DNA from 2 places in the Rheinheimera sp. KL1 genome. Region 2 is predicted to be linked to the other one. Evidence: riboswitches for the same ligand, from Rfam matches in the RefSeq annotation. Region 2 holds a riboswitch; the other holds the start of a gene.
The links. Region 2 has a riboswitch for cyclic di-GMP ahead of WH43_RS06645 (DUF3718 domain-containing protein). Riboswitches for the same ligand answer to the same signal wherever they lie in the genome.

Region 1 (4,816 bases), on a different contig from region 2:
ACCGAACAACCCACAGAGCAGCGGCTCAGGAAATCCCGTGAGGAGGGGCAGGTCGCCCGCTCAAAAGAGCTGAATACGGCGCTGCTGCTGTTGCTCGGCAGTGCGGCTTTATTGTGGTTTGCAGATATGTTTATGCAGCTGTTTTATCAGTTGGTGCAAAGCAGCTGGCAACTGGATAAAGATGCGCTGAAACAAGGTGATCTGATGACAGGAGCTATCGCTGATGCCTTGCTTGCTATGCTGGGTGCAAGCCTGCCTTTTCTGCTGACTTTATTTATTGCCACTTGGGTCGCAGGTATTTTGCCGGGAGGCGCGATTTTCTCCAGTAAATTGCTTGGGCCTAAATTCAGCAATATGAATCCTATTGCCGGTTTAGGCAGGATGTTTGGCAGCGAAAGTTTGGTTGAGCTTTGCAAATCCATTTTAAAAGTCTTATTGCTGGGGTTCTGTTTATGGGGCCTGATGAGTCATTTGGCGACCCGCTTGTTGTTTTTACAGCGGATGGATCTGGCGACAGCAGCCAAAGATGGCCTGGAAGTGTTGTCCTTTAGTCTGATGATGCTGGCGCTGGTGTTACTGATTGTGGCGGTGATTGATGTGCCTTTTCAGCAATTCAAAGTGGCCAATAAGCTGAAAATGACCAAACAGGAAGTGAAAGACGAGCGTAAATCCACAGACGGCAACCCGGAAATTAAAGGCCGCATTCGACAAATTCAGTACCAGATTGCGAGCAGACGTATTGAAGACAGAGTACCGACTGCTGATGTGATTATTACCAACCCGACTCACTACGCCGTCGCGCTGAAATACTCAGAGAAGAAAGCCAAAGCTCCTTATGTGGTGGCCAAAGGCGTCGATCAAATGGCGCTGCGCATCCGTGAGCTGGCGGCTACTCATCAATTAGAAGTCATTGAATTACCACCGCTGGCTCGGGCAATTTATTTCTCCACCCGTGTTGATCAGGAAGTGCCTAAAGGTTTGTACACAGCCGTAGCTTATGTACTGACTTATGTGATGCAACTCAAAGCTTATAAACAGGGGCGAGGCCAAAAACCTGCGCCTATTCCCGATATTTTTATTCCGTCCAGCCTGCAGAAACAGGCTAATGAGCGAGGAAGTACATTGTGAACTGGCGTTCTTTAACTCAACCTTACACCGCAATTCCAGTGTTATTGCTGGCCATTTTGGCCATGGTGGTGTTGCCTTTACCGGCCTGGCTGCTGGATGCGTTATTTACTTTTAATATAGTGCTGTCGATCATCGTACTGTTAGTGGCAGTCTCCAGCCAAAAACCGCTGGATTTCTCTGTGTTTCCGACTGTGTTGCTGGTCGCGACTTTAATGCGCTTGACGCTGAACGTGGCGTCCACCCGGGTGGTGTTGTTACACGGTCATGAAGGCACTCATGTGGCTGGTAATGTGATCCAGTCTTTTGGTGAAGTGGTGATAGGCGGCAACTATGTGGTCGGTATGGTGGTTTTTATCATTCTGATGATCATCAACTTTGTCGTGATTACCAAAGGTGGCGAGCGTATTTCTGAAGTGGCGGCCCGTTTTACGCTGGATGCGATGCCTGGTAAACAAATGGCGATAGACGCCGACTTAAATGCCGGATTAATAGCACCGGAGCAAGCCAAAGAACGTCGTCAAACCATAGCCAAAGAAGCGGACTTTTATGGCTCTATGGATGGAGCTTCTAAATTTGTTCGTGGTGATGCAATAGCAGGTTTAGTCATATTAGTGATTAACCTGTTAGGTGGTGTGGCCATAGGCGTATTTATGCACCAACTGAGCTTAGGCGAGTCATTCCAGCGTTTTGCCTTATTGACTATAGGTGATGGTTTAGTCGCACAGGTACCTTCATTACTGATGTCCGTTGCTGCCGCTATTATTGTCACCCGGATGAATGACGAAGGTGAAATGTCGGACGAAGTGGGCCGACAGTTATTGGCCTCCCCCCGGGTTTTGCTGACCGCGGCTTTGATTATGACAGTGCTGGGTTTAGTGCCAGGTATGCCAACAGCCGCCTTTTTAATTTTTGCTGCGCCTTTATATTTTGCCGCCTGGCGCCTGCAGCAAAAAGCGGATGGCCGCAGTTACACTGAAGTTGAAGCACTGACCGAAAAAATCAGTCAGGAACCTGCGGCTCTGGTCTGGGAAGATTTGCCTTTTATCGATCGGGTCTCCGTCGAGCTGGGCTTCCGCCTGGTCTATCTGGCCGATAAAGAGCAGGGTGAAACTTTATTACAAACCTTAAGAGGTGTACGTAAAACCTTATCAGAGCAATCCGGCTTTTTATTGCCTGAAGTGCGGGTGCGCGACAGCTTAAAACAAAATCCTCAGGAGTATCGGATTAAACTGGCGGGAGTGCCGCTGGTATCGGGTAAATTGCAACCACAAAAGCTGCTGGCTCTGAATACAGGTGATATTTACGGTCAGATGGACGGCGAGTTAACTGTTGATCCGGCCTATGGCTTAGAAGCGGTTTGGATTGAACCAGAGCAAAAAGCCAAAGCGTTAAATTTAGGCTATTCAGTAGTGGATGCCGCTACCGTCATTGCTACTCATGTTGGCAAAGTGATCAAAGAGAATCTGGCTGATTTATTTTTATTTGAGGATATTAAGCAATTTAATAAGCGTCTGGCTCAAGTGGCTCCTACTCTGGCTGAGAGTTTGGAAAAGGCCTTAACCCCTAATCTGCAACTTAAAGTCTATCGTTTGTTGCTCAAGGAGCAGGTCAGTTTAGGCGATGTGGTGACCATAGCCACAGCTTTGGTGGATAGTGCTGAAGTGACCAAAGATCCGATCTTACTGACCAGTGATGTGCGCTGTGCGCTGCAACGAGTGCTGGTAAAACAAGTGTTGGGAGAGAGGGAAGAGCTGGCGGCTTATAGTCTGGATGAAAAGCTGGAGCAAACCTTACAAAGTGCGTTAAATCAGGCGATGCAGGCAGGTAAGGTGGCGCTGGATAGTTTCCCTGTGGCGCCTAATTTACTCAGCCAATTTCAGCGTGCTATGCCGCAGGTGAAAGAGCAAATGCAGCAACAGGGTTATCAGCCAGTGTTGGTAGTTTTACCACAATTGCGGCCTTTACTGGCGCGTTATGCCCGTACTTTTACCCAAGGCTCGCTGGTAGTGTTGTCTTATAACGAAATTCCAGAGCAAATTCGGGTCAATGTGTTAGGTACTTTGGGATAAAAGGAGACCAAATAACAACAAAAAAGGATCTGGTGTTGATCCGTTCGTCGCTTGAAATCGGGATCTGAACGCAATTCAGCCTGAATTCAGACTAAGGTCTGATTTTGTCACCAAAAGGTCATGTACTATAGTTAGAATTCGTATGTTATTGAACTGTAAATATTTTTTTGACATGCTTTTACAATAAAACCAGATGCAGCTTTATGGCTATTTTTTGACTAAATGATTGAACGCCATAAAATAAAGCTTGCAGCCAGTTTTTTTTTGTTTATTGTAGAGTATTAAGTGAGAGTTCATTTTTGTTCAGAACCTCATTTTTCTAACAAGCTTAGAAATTAAAAGGCAAACTGGCCTAAAGGTCAGGACGCAAAGCCTCCGGTCTAAGGATCCAAAAGGATCTACGATAGCGGGGTTGCATTAGCAAGCGGTCACCCAAAAGGTGAACCTGTAGGTTGATCAATACTGGTCGAGCCTCGGTTTTGCCTGTTCAGGTGGATACACCACAGATCCGTCCAGGATTTGGCTGTATGCCTGTCTGCTTTTTTTGCCTTTTAATACTGTTTGTGGTTGACGTTTTTGTCGATTGCGGTTGGGCGGTTTAAAAGGATGAACCTGTGATTATTTCTTTGTTAGGTCTTTGGCTAACATCGGCTGTAGCTACTGCTCCGCAGTACACGCCCGCTATGGATCAATCAGAGTGGCGTATCAGCGGAGATCAGTTTCAGTGCCGGATGGAGCAAGATCTGGGCGCTATGGGTACTCTGGCTTTTAGTAAAGAGCCTGCCCGTGCTATTGAAATGCAACTGACTATGCATGCCGCGCATCTCGAGTTACAGGATGTGCAGGGCCATGTAGTCACTGCTGGCTGGCAACCTGAGCAGGTTGCGCCTGCGGTACAATTTTCCCCCACTTTTATTAATGCCAAAGTAGCCCGTTTTATTGAGCAGGTGCCTGTTGTGATGCAGCAGTTACAGCAGGGGTATTGGCTACAACTGATGCTGGATCTGCCAGGTCAGGAAATCACCCTGACAGTGCCTAATATCAAATCCACTTCAGCCCTCGCAAAATTCCAAAGCTGTATTGACGCTTTATTACCTTTGTCCTGGGCTCAGGCCCGCGAATTCCAACTATTTTTTCCGCTGAATGAACGCCAGCCTTCGGCTGATGACGCGGCTTACCTGAAAACCCTGGCACTTTATATTCAGCAAGACAAAGCAGTAAAAAAAGTACTGATAGACGGATATACCGACGATATGGGAAGCAGCATCGCCAACAGAGTGATGTCTGAAGAACGCGCCGACGAAGTCGCGTCACATTTAATTGAATTTGGTGTCAGCAAAAACAAACTGGAAATCCGTGCCCACGGCAACAGATATCCCGCGGCTGCTGGTAACAAAACACAATCGCACAACAGGAGAGTACTGGTCCGTTTGATCCGTACTCAAAGCTGAAAGACAAGAGTGAACCCATGAACATGAAACATTTACTTTGGATTGAACAATGCCGGCCGGGACAGGACCTGATGCTTTGTGTCAAAGCTGAAGGTTTTCAGTTAAATCACGCCGCAGATCTGAGTGCCGTGCTGAACTCTTGCTCTTTGCATCAACCGGATATCGTAG
Region 2 (4,816 bases):
AAGATAGTCATTTTCAATTACAGCTGACTTTACCTGCAGGATTGCCTTTATGACGTTACGAGTAATGCTGGTTGACGATCAAATGCTGATCCGCCAAGGCATAAAAAGTTTATTACAGCTATCTGGTGTAGTGGAAGTGGTCGCAGAAGCTCAGGATGGCTCCACTGTGGTGGAGCTGGTGCAACAGCATCAGCCAGATGTGATTTTACTCGATTTGTCTATGCCCAAAGTGGATGGAGTAGCTACGTTGGAGTTATTAAAGCAGCAGCAACTAAAAACTCCTGTGCTTATCCTGACTACTTTTGAAGAACATGATCTGGTATTAAAGAGCATTCAGCTTGGGGCTAAAGGTTATTTACTCAAAGATGTCTCTCTGGACAGCTTAGTTTCAGCCATTCAAACGCTGCAGCAAGGCGGCACCTGCTTTCAAAGCACTATTACCGAACGTTTATTGTCTGGTCTGAGCCCGGTCAGTCATTTTCCCCGTCCGGCTGCAATTGAAGAATTATCAGAAAAAGAGCTGCAAATTTTGCAACTGATGGCCTCTGGTTATGCCAATAAAGAGATTGCCAGTGCGCTTTACAAATCAGAAGGCACTATAAAAAATCAGATCTCCAGCATTCTGGCTAAATTAGGCGTTCGTGACAGAACCAGAGCTGTGCTGTTAGCCTTAGAGCTTGGGTTGATCCATTAAATCGGTTTTATTCCACACCGGACTATTCCTTTGCTATGCGATAAGACTGAGCCAGAGTCGCAAAGCATGCGTATACAGTTTCATATCATGCCAGGAGTTTCAGTTATGCGTTTTATTGCTTTGTTTGCCCCTCTGTTGTTGTGGGGATGTAGCCATCAGGTTCAGGATTATCAACAACAAACTCCGATTTTTAATCTGCCCGACTACTTTAATGGTTCACTGAACGCTTATGGTGTGGTCAAAAACTGGCAAGGTAAACAAAGCGTGCGCTTTGAAGCTCAGCTTTGTGGCCAATGGCAAGGCAATAAAGGAACTCTATTTGAGTTGTTCCAGTTCAGTGATGGCAGAGTTGAGCAGCGCATTTGGCAACTTGCGGTGGACAATGAAGGAAAAGTGACAGGTTCAGCTGCAGATGTCACCGGGCAGGCAAAAGGCCAACAGGCAGGTAATAGCTTGTATTGGGAATATGTATTGCAAATCCCGGACGGCGATGGCGTGATAGAGGTTAAAGTGGAAGACTGGCTTTATCTGGTTACACCCAAACAACTGATGAATCAGTCGACTTTATATAAGTTTGGTTTGCCAGTCGGTGAAATTATTTTATCTATTCAGCAGCAGGATGCTACTGCAGATTGCAGCGCGTTAGAGCAGCAACTGGCGACGTTAAGAGCAGGTTAAACCTGCTCTTGCTCCATGCTTTCCAGCTCTATTTTTATCGCATTGCAGGAAATCTGAATTTCATACAAAGACACCAGTAAGCTCAACATCAGACTGGCGAGGCTGGTGCCAAAAGCTATTTGGCCCGCTAAGCCCCATTGCATAAACAGAAAAAACATCGACAAGGTACAAAGTACAAAACTGATGACTCCCCAGCGCTGCATCGATCGTATTAAAAACATCCGCTGCCGTAGATTCTCTATTTGCCGTTTTGCAAGATCACGCACTTGTCCACCTTCGCGGGTATTCAGTTGACGAATAAGCTGAGCCAGCACTAAAAACCTGTTGGTATAGGCCAGTAACAACAAAGAAATCGCCGGAAACAATAAAGCGGGGGTGGTCATGGTCATCGACATAAAATCACCTGTATTCATAAAAAGAGAGACTGACTCAGTTTGCGATCATATTCGCATTAGCACTGTGCCGATAGTAGACTGAATAAAAATAACAGTGTTTTCTGTCAGCCTGTGCTTGTGTATGATGCGCAGCCACAGCTGTCAGACCGGAATGGACCAACCATGAAACAAAAAGCAAACAACTTCCAAAAGATGCGTGAACTGGGCTTTTATCAGCAAGCCGCTATAGCTGCGACCTTGCTGGAACGTATGTTGCCTAATTATCAGCTCTTTAGTGAAGTCACAGGTTTTGGTGATACGAAGTTGTGTCGCGATATTCTTAACCTGGTGTGGGAATGGTTGTTCGTTAAAAAGGTGAAAATAAACTTTGAGCGTTTATGCAACGAGTTAGAATTAGCGACTCCGGACCAGAGTCAGTTTGATATGTTTGGTGTCTATCCTGCTATTGATACAGCTACAGCACTGGATTCGATGCTCAATGGTATTCTGTCGCAGGATGCAACCGAGTTTGTTAACGTCGCCAAAATTTCTCAGGCTTCAGTTGCACGTCTCATTGAATATCAGGCCGAAGACATCGATATCACGACCGAAGCTGAATTGAAAAAGTGGGTGCGTGATCATGAACTGATGGAGTATGAAATGGATTGTCTGGCAGAACTCATCGAGTTAGTCACCCCTTTAACTGATGGTTTTCAGCGTGAGCAAGTACAAATGCTGAAGGCGTGGGTGCGTGAACAAGGTTTGAGCAATCTGGGCATGGAGCTTGTTCCTGATATTCAAAACTCAGACGGCTAAAAGTCTTGCTGTCTGTATAAATAGTTCTTTTACAGTCAATACTTTAACTTTGTGCAGATGCCTTTAAATTTCTCTTGCATAAAGTTCACTCACTGCTTAAAATGCGCGCGCTCGAAAGGCAAGTCTCCCGAAAGGGAGTACACGCAAAGCTTCAGATCTAAGGGGTAACCTATGATGGCTGGGCTGCCGTAATCCGATGATTACGTAGGACGCATCTAAACCAGTTCGCTGGTATCAAAGCTCCTCCTTTCGTGTTCGCTGATAAATAACAGCATCACGCTGTTGTTGAAGTTTCAGCCTGTTTACACAGACCAATCAGCCTGATCGATGGATCAGTGTTAGCCAACACCGGAGCTTGTTATGAAATTTAAATTTGTTGCTTTAATCGCTATCGCCGCCGCTCAATTTGTTGCACCAACTGCTTCAGCTAATGACCAAATGGTTCAGTCTATTTGCGCATACGTAGCTGATAACAACAAAAACAACCTGCGTAAAGCTTTATCAGATAACCGTTTGCGTTTAAAAAGCATTTATGACGGTATCGTTTGTAACGGCTTACCTTTAGTGCGTCATGCTATCAAACACAATGCGGCGGATACTGCTGAATTTATTATCAAGCAGTTACCAGGCAGCCAGGTTGCTCAATCAGGTGATATCGAGTGGGCAACGAGCAATGGTTTCGCTTCTTCTCCTATTCTGGAAGCGATCAAAGCACGTAGCGCCAGCTAATCGAATTTGCATACAGAAAAGGCGCCTGATGGCGCCTTTTCTGCTTTCGGCTTTAAGGTTGTTGCCAGAGCCTGTAAGCCAGTTGCCCTGCTACCTTTTCTTTTATTAACACCCAATCTGCGGGCAGTTGATCCATAGCCAATTCTTTTTCTGTTTCCAGATAAACCAGAGCCCCTGACTTGAGCCAGCCTTGTTCTGCCAAAGCTTTGCAGCAAGCTAGAGCCATATTTTGCCGAAAGGGCGGGTCAATAAAAACCAGATCAAACTGACGCTGTGCCGGCTTTTGCAACCACAGCAAGGTATCTGTTTGCAGAACTTCGGCTTGATCGCTGCCCAGAGTGTTCAGATGTTGTTTCAATAAGGTGGCTGCTTTGGCATCTTTTTCCAGTAAGAGCACAAAATCAGCATAGCGCGATAAAGCTTCTAACCCCAAACTGCCGCTACCGGCAAAACAGTCCAGCACAGTGCTGCCAGCGACATCCTGCATTAACCAGTTGAACAGCGTTTCTTTGACTCTGTCTGAGGTTGGTCTTAACCCTTGTGCATCCAGGACGGGTAAACGCCGACCTTTCCATTTGCCACTGATCAGCCTGACAAAGCCAGGCCCCTGATGTGTCGGAGCAGTACTGCGCCCCTTTGCTGTTTTCATTGAGTATTTTTGTCCTGCATCTTAAAGATGATACTATATGAGCCAATTTTACCTTAGTTTTCGGATCTTCTGGCAGCGACCTTTATGACAAAGCAAAATAAACTCTTCTCCTGGCTTGGTTTTGGTAAAAAAACAGAGGCTGATACGGCAGATTCCTCAGCAGAACAGCAGATCCCGGTGACAGAAAGTCAGCCCGAAACACTGCCTCCTCCTGCCAAGGAGCAGGTTGCTGCAGAAATGGCAGAAGTGAAGCCTGAAGCTGCAACAGCGGCTGCTATAGCGCCAGTCAGCGGCTTGCAGCCACAGCCAGCGGAACGACCTGGTTTTTTTGCCCGCTTAAAACAAGGTTTAACTAAAACCAGCCAGAATTTAGGTAATGGTTTAGCCAGTCTGTTTTTAGGTAAAAAAATTGATGAAGATTTATACGAAGAATTAGAAACCCAGTTGCTGATGGCCGATGTTGGGGTAGATACCAGTCAGAAGCTGATTAAACAGCTGGTGCAACATGCGGATCGTAAACAGCTAAAAGATGCCGATAGTCTATTTGATAAGTTGCAGCAAGAAATGGCGTTGTTGCTGGATGATGTTGAACAACCCTTGCAGCTCAACGGGGCGGACGGTCCTTTTGTGATTCTGATGGTAGGGGTTAATGGTGTTGGTAAAACCACCACTATTGGCAAAATGGCACAGCAGTTTAAGCAACAAGGCAAGTCTGTGATGTTAGCCGCTGGTGATACCTTCAGAGCTGCAGCCGTAGAGCAGTTGCAGGTGTGGGGCGAGCGTAATGCCATTCCGGTGATAGCTCAGCATAGCGGTGCAGACAGTGCTTCGGTGATTTTTGATGCCTATCAGGCTGCCAAAGCCCGTGGTGTGGAT

Region 1: linked by a shared signal. The riboswitch ahead of WH43_RS01355 (OmpA family protein) and the one ahead of WH43_RS06645 (DUF3718 domain-containing protein) in region 2 are both predicted to bind cyclic di-GMP.

Annotation. Positions count from the first base shown of each region.
Region 1 is NZ_LAMX01000004.1:28,967-33,782, reverse strand. It holds gene flhB (flagellar biosynthesis protein FlhB) at 1-1,128, shown strand, start outside; gene flhA (flagellar biosynthesis protein FlhA) at 1,125-3,197, shown strand; cyclic di-GMP riboswitch class I at 3,529-3,617, shown strand; gene WH43_RS01355 (OmpA family protein) at 3,812-4,648, shown strand; gene WH43_RS01350 (sigma-54-dependent transcriptional regulator) at 4,666-4,816, shown strand, end outside.
Region 2 is NZ_LAMX01000013.1:73,892-78,707, forward strand. It holds gene WH43_RS06620 (sensor histidine kinase) at 1-53, shown strand, start outside; gene WH43_RS06625 (response regulator) at 50-694, shown strand; gene WH43_RS06630 (DUF3833 domain-containing protein) at 800-1,372, shown strand; gene WH43_RS06635 (DUF2721 domain-containing protein) at 1,369-1,767, opposite strand; gene WH43_RS06640 (YjaG family protein) at 1,930-2,562, shown strand; cyclic di-GMP riboswitch class I at 2,670-2,753, shown strand; gene WH43_RS06645 (DUF3718 domain-containing protein) at 2,923-3,291, shown strand; gene rsmD (16S rRNA (guanine(966)-N(2))-methyltransferase RsmD) at 3,344-3,940, opposite strand; gene ftsY (signal recognition particle-docking protein FtsY) at 4,025-4,816, shown strand, end outside.